2 regions of the Paenibacillus sp. FSL R5-0744 genome follow, and region 2 is predicted to be linked to the other one. Evidence: riboswitches for the same ligand, from Rfam matches in the RefSeq annotation. Region 2 holds a riboswitch; the other holds the start of a gene.
What was found. Region 2 has a riboswitch for cyclic di-GMP ahead of MKY19_RS10230 (DUF6612 family protein). Riboswitches for the same ligand answer to the same signal wherever they lie in the genome.

Region 1: linked by a shared signal. The riboswitch ahead of MKY19_RS04750 (glycosyl hydrolase) and the one ahead of MKY19_RS10230 (DUF6612 family protein) in region 2 are both predicted to bind cyclic di-GMP.

What each region holds. Positions count from the first base shown of each region.
Region 1 covers NZ_CP150228.1:1,074,792-1,082,379, forward strand. Annotated here, with positions in the region: gene MKY19_RS04735 (UDP-glucose/GDP-mannose dehydrogenase family protein) at 1-966, shown strand, start outside; gene MKY19_RS04740 (hypothetical protein) at 1,421-1,606, shown strand; gene MKY19_RS04745 (sugar phosphate nucleotidyltransferase) at 1,689-3,062, shown strand; cyclic di-GMP riboswitch class I at 3,199-3,278, shown strand; gene MKY19_RS04750 (glycosyl hydrolase) at 3,291-4,841, shown strand; gene MKY19_RS04755 (glycosyl hydrolase) at 4,995-6,515, shown strand; gene MKY19_RS04760 (discoidin domain-containing protein) at 6,525-7,588, shown strand, end outside.
Region 2 covers NZ_CP150228.1:2,379,422-2,387,009, forward strand. Annotated here, with positions in the region: gene MKY19_RS10200 (quinone-dependent dihydroorotate dehydrogenase) at 1-755, shown strand, start outside; gene MKY19_RS10205 (GTP pyrophosphokinase family protein) at 786-1,598, shown strand; gene MKY19_RS10210 (DUF309 domain-containing protein) at 1,588-2,040, shown strand; gene MKY19_RS10215 (RsmB/NOP family class I SAM-dependent RNA methyltransferase) at 2,143-3,669, shown strand; gene MKY19_RS10220 (pseudouridine synthase) at 3,672-4,436, shown strand; gene MKY19_RS10225 (Cof-type HAD-IIB family hydrolase) at 4,707-5,507, shown strand; cyclic di-GMP riboswitch class I at 5,714-5,805, shown strand; gene MKY19_RS10230 (DUF6612 family protein) at 5,923-6,771, shown strand; gene MKY19_RS10235 (serine hydrolase domain-containing protein) at 7,070-7,588, shown strand, end outside.

The DNA.
Region 1 (7,588 bases), 1.3 Mb from region 2:
ACAAATGAGAAAATCTCCAAAATGCTCTCTAAGTTTACCCATCATTCTTTTGATATCGTGTCTGCTCCCGAGTTTTTACGTGAAGGGTCAGCGATTCGCGATACCCTCCATCCCGACAGAATTGTCATTGGTCTTGATAATCCAGAGCTGGAACCAACCATGCGCGAGCTTCATAAGGGTTTCACTGAAAATGTATTTGTAACAGATATACGCAGTGCTGAAATGATCAAATATGCTTCAAATGCATTTTTGGCCACGAAGATCTCCTTTATTAACGAGATCGCCAATATTTGTGAAAAAGTGGGAGCTGATGTAACCGAGGTAGCACAAGGAATGGGTATGGACCAAAGAATCGGGTCATCCTTCCTGCAGGCTGGTATCGGTTATGGAGGCTCCTGTTTCCCGAAAGACACTAATGCGCTCATTCAAATTGCGGGCAACGTCGATTACGAATTCAAATTATTGAAATCTGTAGTCGAAGTGAACAAGGGACAACGGTTTATGATCATCTCCAAGCTGCATGAATCACTTGGCAGCCTGCGCGGTTCGACGATTGGGATATGGGGGCTTGCTTTCAAGCCTAATACTGATGATGTCCGCGAAGCTCCCGCCAGAGAGATTGTTGAGGCACTGGTGGCTGAGGGGGCAACAGTCAAACTATATGATCCAATCGCAGCTACAAATTTCAGGCAGCAATATGATCATCCGCAGCTTCGCTGGTGCAATCTGCCAGAGGAAGCGGCTGAGGGCAGCGACGCAGTATGCCTGCTGACCGATTGGAGCCTGCTCAAGGAGATTGATCTGCATCAGCTGGCGAAAAGCATGCGCAATGGGGTGCTGATCGATGGACGCAACGTGTATTCCAAGGAGCAAATCGAGGGTACCGGCCTCGTTTATCATTCTGTCGGTCGCCCGCAGATGGGTGGATTGAGCGGTTATTCTGCTAGTGTGGCTGGAGCGGTTTAATCTAAGTTATATTGATTGAACTTGTGATTTTTCTATTTAGGGATGAGCCGTGACTCCAGAGAATGTTTGGACTTTCAGCCGCTGTTGTCTGCAGATTTCCTGATTTTAACCGCTGATAGCGGTAGAAATCCGCAGACAAAGGCGGACGCTATCGCTCTTACAGTTCCCAAATTCCCCTCCGCCACTTCGTTCCCTTATTTTATGGTTCTAAGCAATTTATAAAGTTAGGTACTCTGATTATATACCGCAGTAGCAGTAGCATTTGTAGTTGTCATTGTCTCTGTCTCTGTGGTGGCAACTAGTGTTGCTCTTGTAGTTGCAGTTGTTCTTGCAGTTGTTCTTGCAGTTGCAGCTGCCTCCCCCAGAGCAGAAACAAATCTTTAGAAAAACGTGCTTGCTTCCGGCTGGTACAGCCCGGTACGCACGGATCAAGTATTAAGAAGAAGTTAGTTAGGTGAAGAACGGAAAGGGAATTTGGAACTGTAGAAACGGAGTGTTCGCCCGAAAGATTTCCGTAGGAAAGCTAGCTTCGAAAGCATATGCTATCCTCGGATTTCTACCGCTAGAAGCGGTTCAATCAGGAAATCTGAGGATAACAGCGATCGGAAATCCAAAATCCCTTGGAGAGGTTTCTACCTAACAAAGTTAGTAAGTGCATCCATTCCAACGACCACCAAACGGAAGACATAGGTTTTGATATCAATTCAAGGAGGGTTCATTCTATGAAAATGGTACTTCTATCAGGCGGTTCAGGTAAACGGTTATGGCCGTTGTCCAACGACTCACGTTCAAAGCAATTTCTAAAGGTACTTGAAAGCCCTCAAGGTGAACCAGAATCCATGGTACAACGTGTCTGGAGACAGCTGGAGGAAGCAGGGATGGCAGAATCATCTTATCTGGCCACCGGCCGCGGCCAAGTAGAAATGATACAAAGCCAACTGGGAAGTCATGTGCCGATTATCGTTGAACCGGAGCGTCGGGATACTTTTCCGGCTATCGCCTTAACAGCTACCTATCTTTATTCAGTGGCAGGTGTTTCTCCAGCGGAAACGGTAGCAATATTGCCTGTTGACCCTTATGTAGAAGCATCCTTTTTCGATACCATAGCTATGCTTGAGGGGACCATGCTGGAAAGTGGAGCAAATCTGGCACTAATGGGTGTTGTTCCTGAACATGCCTCAGAGAAATACGGATATATTATTCCTACCACCGAAGAGGCGGGGGGAAATGGTTTTATGAAGGTGAGTCACTTTCAAGAGAAACCAGACCGTATACAAGCAGAACAGCTCATCGAGCAAAATGCATTGTGGAATTGTGGAGTGTTTGCCTTCCGCTTAGGGTACTTGTTAGATATTTTGCAGCGTAAAGGGTTGCCTTTAGGATATGAAGAATTGCAGAAGCAGTATAAGCTATTGTCTTCCATCAGCTTTGATTATGAAGTGGTGGAGAAAGAAGAACATATTGTGGTGCAGCCGTATGATGGATTCTGGAAGGACCTTGGAACGTGGAATACGCTGACAGAGGAAATGAGCAGCAAGCATGTAGGAAAAGGTTTTGTAACGGCGGATTCTGAGGGGACTTGCTTGATTAATGAGCTGGATATTCCGATTACGGTAATTGGTGCGAAGGATCTGATCATTGCGGCTAGCCCGGATGGGATTCTAGTTACCCATAAAGCTGAGAGCCCACGGATTAAAGAAGTGCTGAAGACCTTTGAACAAAGACCGATGTACGAGGAACGCCGCTGGGGCCATTACAAAGTTATTGATTATGTGAAATATGATGAAGGCAATGAAGTGCTGACCAAACGGATTTTTATATCCGAGGGGAATAATATCAGCTATCAATTACATCGCAAGCGTAGTGAAATTTGGACAATCGTCAGCGGCGAAGCAAGTATTGTGCTGAATGAGAAAAAACATAATGTGAAGGCTGGGGACGTAGTACGTATACCGGAAGGAACGAAGCACGCGATCCTTGCTTTGACGGATGTCGAGTTTATAGAGGTACAGACGGGTTCTGAATTAGTAGAAGAAGATAACATTCGTATTACTTTAGACTGGAATGATATAGAACTACAACAATTCATTTCATAGGTCTAACCTATCTATTTAACCAATCCAAAATTTCTTGAAACAGGTAAATTGACTCAATTATCAAAAAAAGTCATAAAAACACTAAATATATCATTAATTGTCGTCGATACTTACGGTAAGAGAGATTATTTCTCTTAAATTGAAAAGGCAAACCTATCGAAAGGTAGGGACGCAAAGCTATAGGGCCTTCGAAAGAGTGGCAGCCTGGCTACCGAAAGGGAGATTATTTTGAAAGCTTACCGTACGTATCGATTATTTGGCGCATTTCTGTCACTCGTCTTGTTTCTGACTGCACTTCCGCTTACTGTTGGAATTTCGCCGTCTGTTGTCATAGCTGCTTCAAATTCTGGAACGCCAGTTACCCCAGGAGCCTCACTTGAAGCCGTAAAGCTGCTTAACTATTTTTACTCGATCTCAGGAAAAGGTATTATTGCTGGTCAACATGACTATTTAGAAAGTCCAGATGAAATTAACAATATGCTGAAGGGAACCAGCGGACAATATGCCGCTCTTCACGGTTATGAACTGGGCGCGATCAGCGGTCAGTCAGAAGGAACGATGGCCTGGCAGCGTCAAAATGTGGTGAACAGCGCCATCAACTGGAATAAAGCGGGCGGGATCGTAGCTATGACTTTTCATGCTAACCTGCCGGGCACCTCTTATGACTGGGATAATGTAAAAAAAACACTTAGTCAGAATGAGTTCGATAGTTACGTTACACCGGGTACCAAGCAATATAACAATCTGATCGCTGAACTTGATAAGGTGGCAGTCTCCCTAAAAAGCTTGCGCGATGCCAATGTTCCGGTGCTTTGGAGACCCTATCATGAAATGAACGGGAACTGGTTCTGGTGGGGGAAGAAAAATAACTTTTCTAAACTTTGGAATATTATGTATGACCGTTTTGTTAACGTTCATAAATTAAATAATTTGTTATGGGTATGGAGTCCGAATGCTCCCAATGTTTGGTCAGATCCTTATGCGCTAACTTATCCAGGTGCTGATAAAGTAGATATTCTGGCAGCAGATATATACGAAAATGATTACCAGCAAAAATACTATGACAGCTTGTTGAGTCTAGCCGCAGGCAAACCGATTGCGATCGGGGAGAATGGTGAAATGCCTAATCTGGAGAAGCTTCAGCAATCACAAAGTAAATGGACGTATATGATGAGCTGGGGAAAAATGCTTTACGAGAATAACAGTGCAGATACAATTAAAACATTTATGAATAGCAACTATACCCTGACCAGAGATAAATTAAATACTGGTCTGGCACCGACACCTAGCGCTGCACCAGCGCCGGCACCTCCCGAAGAAGAGGGTGAGGAAGCCATTCCTCTTGCGAAGGGGCTTGCAGGAGAATATTACAACAACATACAGCTATCGGGAACAGCAGCTCTTACTAGAACTGATGCAATTATCGATTTCAATTGGCGGCAAGGATCGCCGGATGCCGCCCTTGGGATTGATCGTTTCTCCATACGTTGGAGCGGTAAAATTAAGCCATTATATGATGAGCAATATACATTTTACACTACCTCAGATGATGGCATCCGTGTGTGGGTGAATGGGCAATCCGTGATTGATAGTTGGACTAAGCAAAGTGGTACTGAGCGTAAGGGTAATATAACGCTGAAGGCTGGCCAGCTATATGATATCAAGGTGGAGTATTACGAAAATGAAGGCGATGCGAGAGTCCGCTTGATGTGGGAAAGTGCTAGTCAAGCTAAAGAGACAGTTCCAGCAAGTGCACTTTATCTTCCGGATGTCTCCTGATTGATGAAAATTAAAGGTCGATCCTTAGTGGCTCTGCGTTATTGCAGAGCTACTAAGCTATAGTCCTCATTAGGTCAGAAGACGATTGTCCGATAACAGGTATGTTTATTTAGCACCTGTGGAGGCAGTACAGCTACCGAAAGGAGGATTTATTTGCGTAAATATTATAAGCAAAACAGATTGTTGTTTACTATATTACCGGTGTTTATTATTTTTTCCTTGCTGCCTTGGGGAGAGGTTAAGGGTCTTCCGAAGGCTATGAGTGTTTCTTCCTCTCTTCCTTCGGCTATACCAAGCAATCCATCAGCTTCTGAAGAAGCCAAGCAACTGCTGAGTAATTTGGTGAATCTACGTGGCAAAGGAATCCTGTCTGGCCAGCATGATTATCTAGAAAGTCCAGATGAACTGGTTCATAAGCTGAAGAATACATCGGGACAAAATGCCGTTCTACATGGTTATGAATTGGGGGCAATTAATAATCAACCCGAAGGGACGATCGCAGAACAGCGACAAGCTGTTATAGACAGTGCAATGGAGTGGCATCAAGAGGGTGGCATTGTAGCCATGACATTCCATCAGAGTTTGCCGGGGACTTCTCCGGAATGGTCCAATGTAAACAGAAGTCTCAGTCAAGAGAAGTTTAATGCTTATGTTACGCCTGGGACGGCTCAGTATAAGAGTCTAATCTCTGATCTAGACGAGATCGCTGGCTATTTGGGACAGCTGCGTGATGCCGGAGTTCCAGTCTTATGGCGACCTTACCATGAAATGAACGGCGGTTGGTTTTGGTGGGGGAAAAAGGACAATTTTTCAGCGCTTTGGAATATTGTCTATGATCGTTTTGTAAACACACATCAACTGAATAATCTACTGTGGGTGTGGAATCCAAATGCGCCGAATGAATGGGCAGATCCTTATGCTGCATATTATCCGGGTGCGGATAAACTCGATGTTCTGGCTGCGGATATCTACAATAACGATTATAAGCAGTCCTACTATGAGGATCTGCTCGCACTTGCTGAAGGTAAACCTATCGGAATCGGGGAGAGTGGACAGCTGCCGAACCCGGAAGTATTAACCGAGAAACAAAATAAATGGGTCTATATGATGACCTGGGGAAAATTACTGACAGAAAATAATACGCTACAGTCAATTAAAAGCTTTATGAATGACTCGTTTATATTATCGAGAGAGGATTACGTTCTCACAACAGGAGGCCCTTCGATAGCACCGGTAATCCCGGGAACCCTAGCGGGTTTAACTGGAGAATACTATAACAATACTGATTTAGAGGGAGAAGCGGTACTTATCCGCGATGATCGTAAGATTGATTTTAATTGGCATGGCGGGTCACCTGCACAGGAGATAGATGAAGATCATTTTTCTGTTCGCTGGAAAGGGAAGCTCAAACCCAAATTCAGTGAAAAATATACGATTTCGGCATCCTCTGATGATGGAGTCCGTGTCTGGATTGACGGAAAGCTGATCATCGATAATTGGAAGAATCAAAGTGCAACACTTCATAAAGGAAGTATCCCGCTCACAGCCGGAACACTTTATGATATCCAAATTGAATATTATGAGAATGAAGGAGATGCTAATCTTCGCTTGCTGTGGGAGAGTTCCAGCCAGAAGCAGCAGGTGATTCCACAAGGGGCATTGTTCCTTCCTTAATCTAATGAAATGATAGGGTTAGACATTCCGGAAGAAAGAGAGGACCTATGGATGGGAATAACGAGGAGAATATCTAATAGAAAAAATAGGATAACTGCAAACAAACCATTACTGTTATTACTGAAATTCACCGCATTAACCGTCTTGTTTCTGTTGTCTGTCTCTGTTTTCGGAACGAATAAGACGAACGATTATAAGGTAGGTGCCAATATACCAAGATTAGCCACAGGAAGTGATGTTGCAGCAGAAATACCGGATGGTACTCTGATCTGGAATCTGGGACAACATGATGGCTCAGCAGCTGAGTTCGCTACGAGTGGCACTTCTGGCAGTAAGAAGATATTTAATGTTCCTTCTTCAGCGCTCAAATCATCGGCTCTTCAGAGCTTGCCTGCAGGCTTGAATGGAAAGACCCAGCCGGAATTAACGATCACCTATCAGCTAAATAAGATCCCGGAGAATGGGGTCTTATTTAGCGTAGGAATTCTGGATGCTTATAAATCCGTGCCACAAATGAGTGTGTTTTCCAATCATCAATTGTCAGGGATCATTCAAATTGCGGGCGTATCGGGCACAGAAAGTGAATATAGCTTTCAAAAATCCTATGAATTATACATTCCCAAGGAGCAATTGAAGCTGGGAACGAACGAATTGAAGCTGCAAACGGTTCGCTGTTTATATTGTAGTGACAAAGAAGACGAATATTCCTGGTGGACTTGGGATAATCTCCGTTTAGAATCTCTTAACGCTCCAATTTCCGAGCCTATTCATGGCAGCTATACACTGACCGGAACAGTAGTGAATAATAAGCAGTTTTACTTTGATGAAGGTGCGGTTACGCACTTGCCTTATGTTATCAAATGGCTAGGGATGGCTTATAGCGGCAATGTGATGCGTACCAGCTGTGCCAGTGATGTCGGGAGATCCTGCTCAGATATGCTGGAATATTACAAGGTATTGCAGGATTACAACATGCAGGCGGTTGCTCTGTATTTGCATACTGGTGATATTAAGCTTAAGGCAGATGGATCGTTGCCTGCTGATGCGGAGAAAAAGCTGACAGATTATTTTGA
Region 2 (7,588 bases):
AAGCGCTGATTAATCGAATGGGCTTCAATAATGAAGGGGCTGATGCTATGGCACAGCGTCTGAAGAAAATAAAGAATCGGAGAATTCCTATAGCAGTTAATATTGGCCGGAATAAGATAACTAGTAATGAAGCGGCTCATGAAGACTATCGTCAGTGCATCCGTACGCTTTATCCGTACGGTGATTTTTTTGTGGTCAATATTAGCTCGCCGAATACACCTGGTCTTCGCAATCTCCAGCATGGCAGTGAATTATCGTTCCTGCTGGCTCAAGTGAAGGAAGAAATGGAGATTCAGCGTAAAGCGACCGGGATTACCAAAAGCTTGTTGGTTAAGATAGCACCAGACGTAAGTGATGAAGAGCTGGAGTTTATGGTTCAGACACTGACAGAAGCTGGTATGGATGGTATTATTGCTACGAATACTACATTGAACCGTGATGGACTTAGTCATGAAAAGGCTAATGAGACGGGGGGCTTAAGCGGCAAACCGCTGCGGGACCGCTCAACGGAGATCATTCGCAGTATTTATCGCCAGACGGAAGGAAAGATGCCGATCATAGGATCAGGCGGCATTTTCACCAGTCAGGATGCGTATGACAAGATAAGAGCAGGTGCGAGTCTGGTCGAAATTTATACAGCTCTCATCTACGAAGGACCGGAGGTTAACCGCAAATTGCATGCCGGATTACGGCAGCTATTACGGCGGGATGGATTCAGTCATATCTCTGAAGCAGTGGGCGCTGATCATCACTGAAGGAGACGAAAGGACAGGAGGACGAAGGCGATGGACGGCAGGGACTGGGGAACTTTTTTGCTTCCATATGAACAGACTGTGGAAGAATTGAAAGTTAAATTCAAAACAATGCGTTCGGAGTTGAAGAAAAGAGAGGAATACACGCCGATAGAATTCGTAACGGGGCGTGTAAAGCGGCTGTCAAGCATTCTGGAAAAGGCTAAACGGCTGAATGTGAAGATGGAAGATCTGGAGACGGGGATTGAAGACATTGCAGGAATTCGGATCATGTGCCAATTCGTGGAGGATATCCGCAGAGTGGCCGAATATATCCGGGCCCGTAAGGATCTTGAAGTACTCTATGAGAAGGATTACATCACTAATTATAAAGAGAGCGGCTACCGCAGCTTCCATATGATTATTAAATATCCTGTGCAAACAGCGCTTGGCCAGAAAATTGTGCTCGCGGAGATCCAAATTCGTACGCTAGCTATGAATTTCTGGGCTACCATAGAGCATTCCCTGAACTATAAATATCGGGAGAGTCTACCCGATGAAATGCGTGTTCGACTAAAGACGGCAGCTGAAGCAGCATCGATCCTCGACAGTGAAATGTCCAGTATTCGGGAAGAGATTCTGGAAGCACAGAAGACATTCGAGGAAAACTCGAATATGACCACTCAGATTCTCAAGGCCATTCATCAATTGTATTTCTATCACTTGGTGAATGAGGCTATAGATACGCAGGCTCGCTTTAACGAAATATGGCAGGTTCAGGATATGGAAGCGATGAAGGAACTTCTAGATCATGTGCGGGGACTTCTTTCCGCAGCTAAAAAGGATAGTTTGCCGGATGGCTTATGAACCATTGTACTTGGAATACCTAGTGTACTTTAATCGTGACAGGGATTATTTCGAATGTCACGAGGTACTCGAAGAACTGTGGCTTGCCCAGGAACGAGATCCTTTGTACAAAGCACTTCTCCAAGTAGCGGTAGGGTTATACCATTTTCGCAATCAGAATGTGCGCGGTGCAGCTATTATGCTGAGTGGTGCTTCTGCCAAACTGGAAGAATATCCAGCAGCGACACTCGGTATTAATCTGGCGAAACTCGTGGAGGAAGTGAAAGATTATGTTCGGCGCTTAGCATCATATGATGAGCGGCCATTTTCTTATTACGATCTAACCATAGAGATTATTGATCCGAGTCTAGCGGACCAAGTGGAGAATGCAGCTGTAGCTATCACACCGAATAACCCTCAACGACGTGGTCCTCAGAGACCGACATCCTTTCATCGTAAGTAAAAGATCCTCTATATATGAGTATTGTATAAGGGACACCCGTAGGGGTGTTCCTTGAATCTTTAAACACCTAAATTTTTGCAATACTATCAGGAGGACGGCATCATGGCGGCACAATTGCCCAGTTCTTTCAGCGAGCGTATGATGGACATGCTGGGAACAGATTATAATCAATTTGCGGATTCTTACAAGGAAACCCCATACGGAGGCGTCCGTGTTAACACCTTGAAGATTTCCGTGGAGAGCTTAAAGGCTCTTTCTACTTTAGGACTGGAACCCATTCCTTGGTGTCCGACAGGATTTTATACAGAGAATGGGGCTAGACCTGGTAAACATCCTCACTACCACGCAGGTTTATATTACATTCAAGAGCCGAGTGCGATGGCACCTGTGGAATTGCTTAATATTGAACCAGGTGATCGTGTACTTGATTTATGTGCCGCCCCTGGGGGGAAATCTACACAGATTTCAGCCAAGCTGTTAGGTGAAGGATTGCTGGTTAGTAATGATCTTCATCCAGAACGGACTAAAGCTCTAGCTAAAAATCTGGAGCTGTATGGGGTTCGTAATGGTATTGTACTGAACGAAAGTCCAGATCATATCGCGGCTGCATTCCCGCTTTTTTTTGACAAGATCTTGATTGATGCTCCCTGCTCTGGTGAAGGGATGTTCCGTAAAGATGAAGACATGGTGAAGCAGTGGGATTCAGGTACACCTGCCAAATATGCTTCCATGCAGCGGGATATTTTACGTTCTGGTGCAACAGCATTGGCACCGGGAGGTACACTTGTCTATTCCACCTGTACCTTTGCTACAGAAGAAAATGAGGAAATTATAGCGGAGTTTATTTCTGAACATCCACAGTTCTCAGTGGTAGCGGTAGGAGGTACAGGCTCATTCGCTCCTGGCTTCGGAGAACTCTCAGGTACAGCAAGACTGTGGCCGCATAAGGTGAAAGGCGAAGGACATTTCATGGCTGTATTGCAACATGGGGGAACTAAGCGCTCAATGGAGGAACGTGATCACTTAGAGGTCAAGTTAAACGAATCTGCAAGAGCAAGAACTACTACTCCAAAAAGTGCAGCACACGTTAAATCATCCAATAAATCAGAAGGAAGACGGGGGAAAGAAGGGAAACCCTCTCACAAATCTACTGGTGGCGCTGACCGTGGTCGGCAAGTTTCAGGTGACGAGCAAGCTTTGACTGCGTATGGAAATTTTGTGCGAGATCAGCTTGGTTGGGAACCGCAAGGATATCCGGTTCTGTTCGGTGATCATCTGTACATTTCTCCACTTCCTAAGGAAAGACTAAATGGATTAAAGACGATCCGCCCGGGATGGTATGTAGGACAAATCCGTAACGGAAGATTTATTCCAGGGCATCCAATGGCTACAGCTTTGCATCCGGAAGAAAGCTGCCGAAGTGTCTCACTCTCCAGTACGAATCATGAAGCTATTTCCTATCTTAAAGGAGAGACGTTGTCGATTTCTCAAGAACGTCTCTCTATTAGAATAGGAAGTGCCCAAAAGGGATACGTTTTGGTCTGCATTGATGGCTACAGCGCAGGCTGGGGTAAGTGGCAGGATGGCATACTCAAGAACGAATATCCCGCAGGCTGGAGGTGGATGTAACAATGAGCCAATCAGGTAAGCCCGCCAAAAAACAACGATTAGATAAAGTGTTGTCCCATATTGGAGTGGGGTCGCGCAGTGATATCCGTAAACAAGCTAAACAAGGCTTAATATTGGTGAACGGGACAGTGGTAAAAGATAGTGGGTTCCATGTGGATCCTTATGCCGATAAAATAGAGGTAGGGGGAGAGGTTGTTACCTACCGTGAATTCATATATCTTATGATGAACAAACCCCCGGGTGTCCTGTCAGCTACGGAGGACAAGCGGGATCGGACGGTTTTGGATCTTTTAAAGCACGAATATGCACAGTTTGAACCGTTTCCTGTAGGAAGGCTAGATAAGGATACTGTGGGACTGCTGCTGATCACTAATGATGGGAAGCTTGCCCATGAATTGCTGTCGCCACGTAAGCATGTCCCGAAAACGTACGAGGCAACCATCGAGGGCGATGTAGGCGCGGATGATGTCGCGGCTTTTGCAGCAGGGGTGGAGCTGGAAGATGGCTACGTTACTTTACCTGCACACTTAACCATTCTTGGAAGAGAGCGCGGCAGCAAAGTGATTTCCCATATTTCACTTATCATCACTGAGGGAAAATTTCATCAGGTGAAGCGTATGTTTCAGGCGGTAGGCAAAAAAGTCACTTTTCTGAAACGTGTATCTATGGGAGAATTGAAGCTGGATGAAAGTCTGCCGCTGGGAGCTTGTCGGGAACTGACGTTAGAGGAACTGGCACTCTTAGGCGCAGATGGGTCAGAAGGATAGTAGAGAAAATGATATATAAATTGATATATAAATTGAATTTGGAAACTTGGGATAAGAGAAGGGAGAGACGGAGGGGAATTTTGGACCTGTAAGAGCGATAGCGACCACCTTTGTTTCCGGATTTCATCCGCTATTAAACGGTATAAATTAAGAAATCTGGAAACAACAGCGGCTGGAAGTCCAAACATTCACCGTAGTTGCGACTGACACTTAACACAAAAAGCCTCAAGTTCAATAAATATAGAAAAAGAAAGACAAGGATGGTGGAGTATGAGATACAAACTGATTGCACTAGATGTGGACGGTACGCTATTAAATGATGATCACCACTTAAGCTCTGAGAATAAGGAAGCTATTGCTGAGGTTACACGTCTTGGCGGTCAAATCGTATTGTGTACGGGACGCAGTCCACAGAACTCGATTCCTTTCATGGAGGAAATGGGGCTGACTGGTTACGTGCTTGGTCACAATGGAGCAGCGACGGTACGAGTGGAAGATCGAGAAGTGCTGCATCAATATGGTATGGATGCACGTGGTCTTGACCCCTATATTGACTATTGCCGTAAGCACAATATTCATTATGATGTGAATACTGCTTTTGATATGTATGTTGATAATGTAGAGAATCTGACTAAAGAAGCTAATTATATGTATGAGCACTTCCGTATTGTGCCAGCGACGCTACCAGCCTGGGAAGATTTCCGTGAACCGGTTGTTAAGTTTACTGTATTTACACAGCCAGAAATCCTTGACGAAGCTGAACGTGAATGGCGTACTTGGGCTCCTGAGTACAATATTTTGCGGAGTGGTGAATTTTTCGTTGATTTGATGCATTCCGAATCTTCTAAGGGCAACGCATTAAGAAATCTCGCTGTGAAGCTGGGAATTCCGCAAGAAGAAGTCCTCTCGATCGGTAATTATTTTAATGATATTTCTATGCTTACCTATGCGGGGATGGGCGTGGCGATGAATAATTCTCCTGTAGAGGTAAAAGCGGCAGCGAATGCTGTTACGGGTTCGAACAATGAGCATGGTGTGCGTGATGCGCTGGTTAAATATTGTTTATCCTAATCTTTTTGATCCTGTAAAATAATTTTAGATGCAAAGCATAAAGCGGACTGGAGTCCAGTTTTATGCTTTTTTTACGTTGACATAAGGATACGAGTAAATCGATAGATAAATTGAAATGGAAGATAAGTCGTTTACAGGTAATTATAACCATGATAAAATTAGCGGTGGGACATGCGTCCGTAAGCTAATTAAAACTAATTGAATGTCCGCGTTAAAGGTAAAATCATCGAAAGATGATGACACAAAGCCATGGGTCTAAAGCCTTTCTACAGAAGGAAATGATCGCCAGGCCGCCATAGGGATGTCTTATGAAGCATAAAGGATAGCTCTAAGAATATGTAGTCAATTTTGAGCTCTTTTATTATTTCGACCTATACGGCGTTACATTATCGCAAGGGGCCGAAAGGGGAAGTACATGAACAGTTTTTTCAAAACAATAGGCACTAGTTTGGCAGTAGGTGCTTTATTGCTGTCCGGAACGATCGGATGGATGTCTAATCCTGAAGTCGTGTCTGCCGCTACCACAACAGCAGTAACCGCGGATCAAATGATTAGCAAAGTAACGGCAGCCTCTAAAGCAATAAAGAATTTTCACTTAGATGTGATCAAAAAACAGGATATTCAGAGCGGTGGGGTACGTATCAGCAACACTAACACACTGAAGCTGGATATTAATCGACTGCCGAATTTTGCTGCAGCTGGCACCGTTGATAGTAGTCTTTTAGAAACATCGTACAGTCTATATGCCAATGACAAGGAGTTTTACTATCTTGTAGACGGAAGTGAACTGATCGATGAATCTGAAGATGAAGGTTACGACGATGACGGTGAGCCAATCGATCCTGATGCGCAGTATTGGATTGGACTGGAGAAGATGGAGTGGGATTCTTTTTATTCTAAAGGTCAATACGATCCTGTTTCCATGCTTGATTCGGTAAAAAATTATAAAAAATCTATGAAAGTTAGCACTGTCGGTGCTCAGACCGTCCTGCAGTTCACGGTAACCGATCCGACAGCAGCTAAGGGAATAATCAAACTCTATGACCAGGAGAACCTCTGGGATGGTGAGACAGTTCAACCCAAAAGCGTAACGTGGAAATTATTCGTCAATACTAAGACCTGGCAGACGGAAAAGCTGACAGTCGATCTGAGTTATGTGCTGATAAGTGATGGAGAAAAGGATACATACAACACGAAAATCGAAGCTAAGTATTCCAAGAATAACAAAGGTACAGCTATTGTAAAACCGGCCGAACTAGAATAAAAAGAGCAATTTCATCTTGAGCAAAAAGCGCTGTTCAGTAGAACAGCGCTTTTTGCTCAATTCATAACAGCAGCCAACTGGAAGTGAGATATGTAAAAAATAAATAAATATAAAATCGACCTACCAATTATTAGGATTTTAGTACATGCTATTTATGTGGTTAATAATCTGAATTAATTTAATAGTGTATGAAGTATCATATTGTAACTATTATATTGAAAAGGTATTATAGGATAGGTGTAAATTTACATTTTTGAGAATAACTTTTTTTTAATGAATGATAGGGGGAGTGCGAATAATGTTATCATCCACAGAGCTAAGCAAGCTGAATGAAGCGAATTACAGGGAGGACCGTTTAGAGGCACTTAATCATTTTTATGAGGATCTCTGTAATAAGAAAGTAGCCGATGGCTATATTTATTCTCTTAGTCGTTATGGAAGAATATTTGCTAATGGAGCGGGGGGACGCTTCAGTTACGAAGAAGATAGCGACCAAGAATTAAAAACGGATACAATTTTTCGAATCGCTTCTATTACTAAGCTGTTTACGGCAACAGCGATCTGGCAGCTGGCAGATGATGGGAAAATTTTTATGGGGCAGCCAGTTAGTTCTATTCTTCCGGAGTTTGATGCCGATCCTTTTAAGCCGATTACAATTGCTCATTTACTGACGCATACCTCCGGCATCGCACCTGATCATGGCACTATAAGTGATACCTACTATAAAAGTGCATGGTGGTATATTTATGAATCAGAGCTTGGAAAAGAAAACTGGATTAAAGCTGGACTTTCCTATGGCATTCGTTTTCCGGTAGGG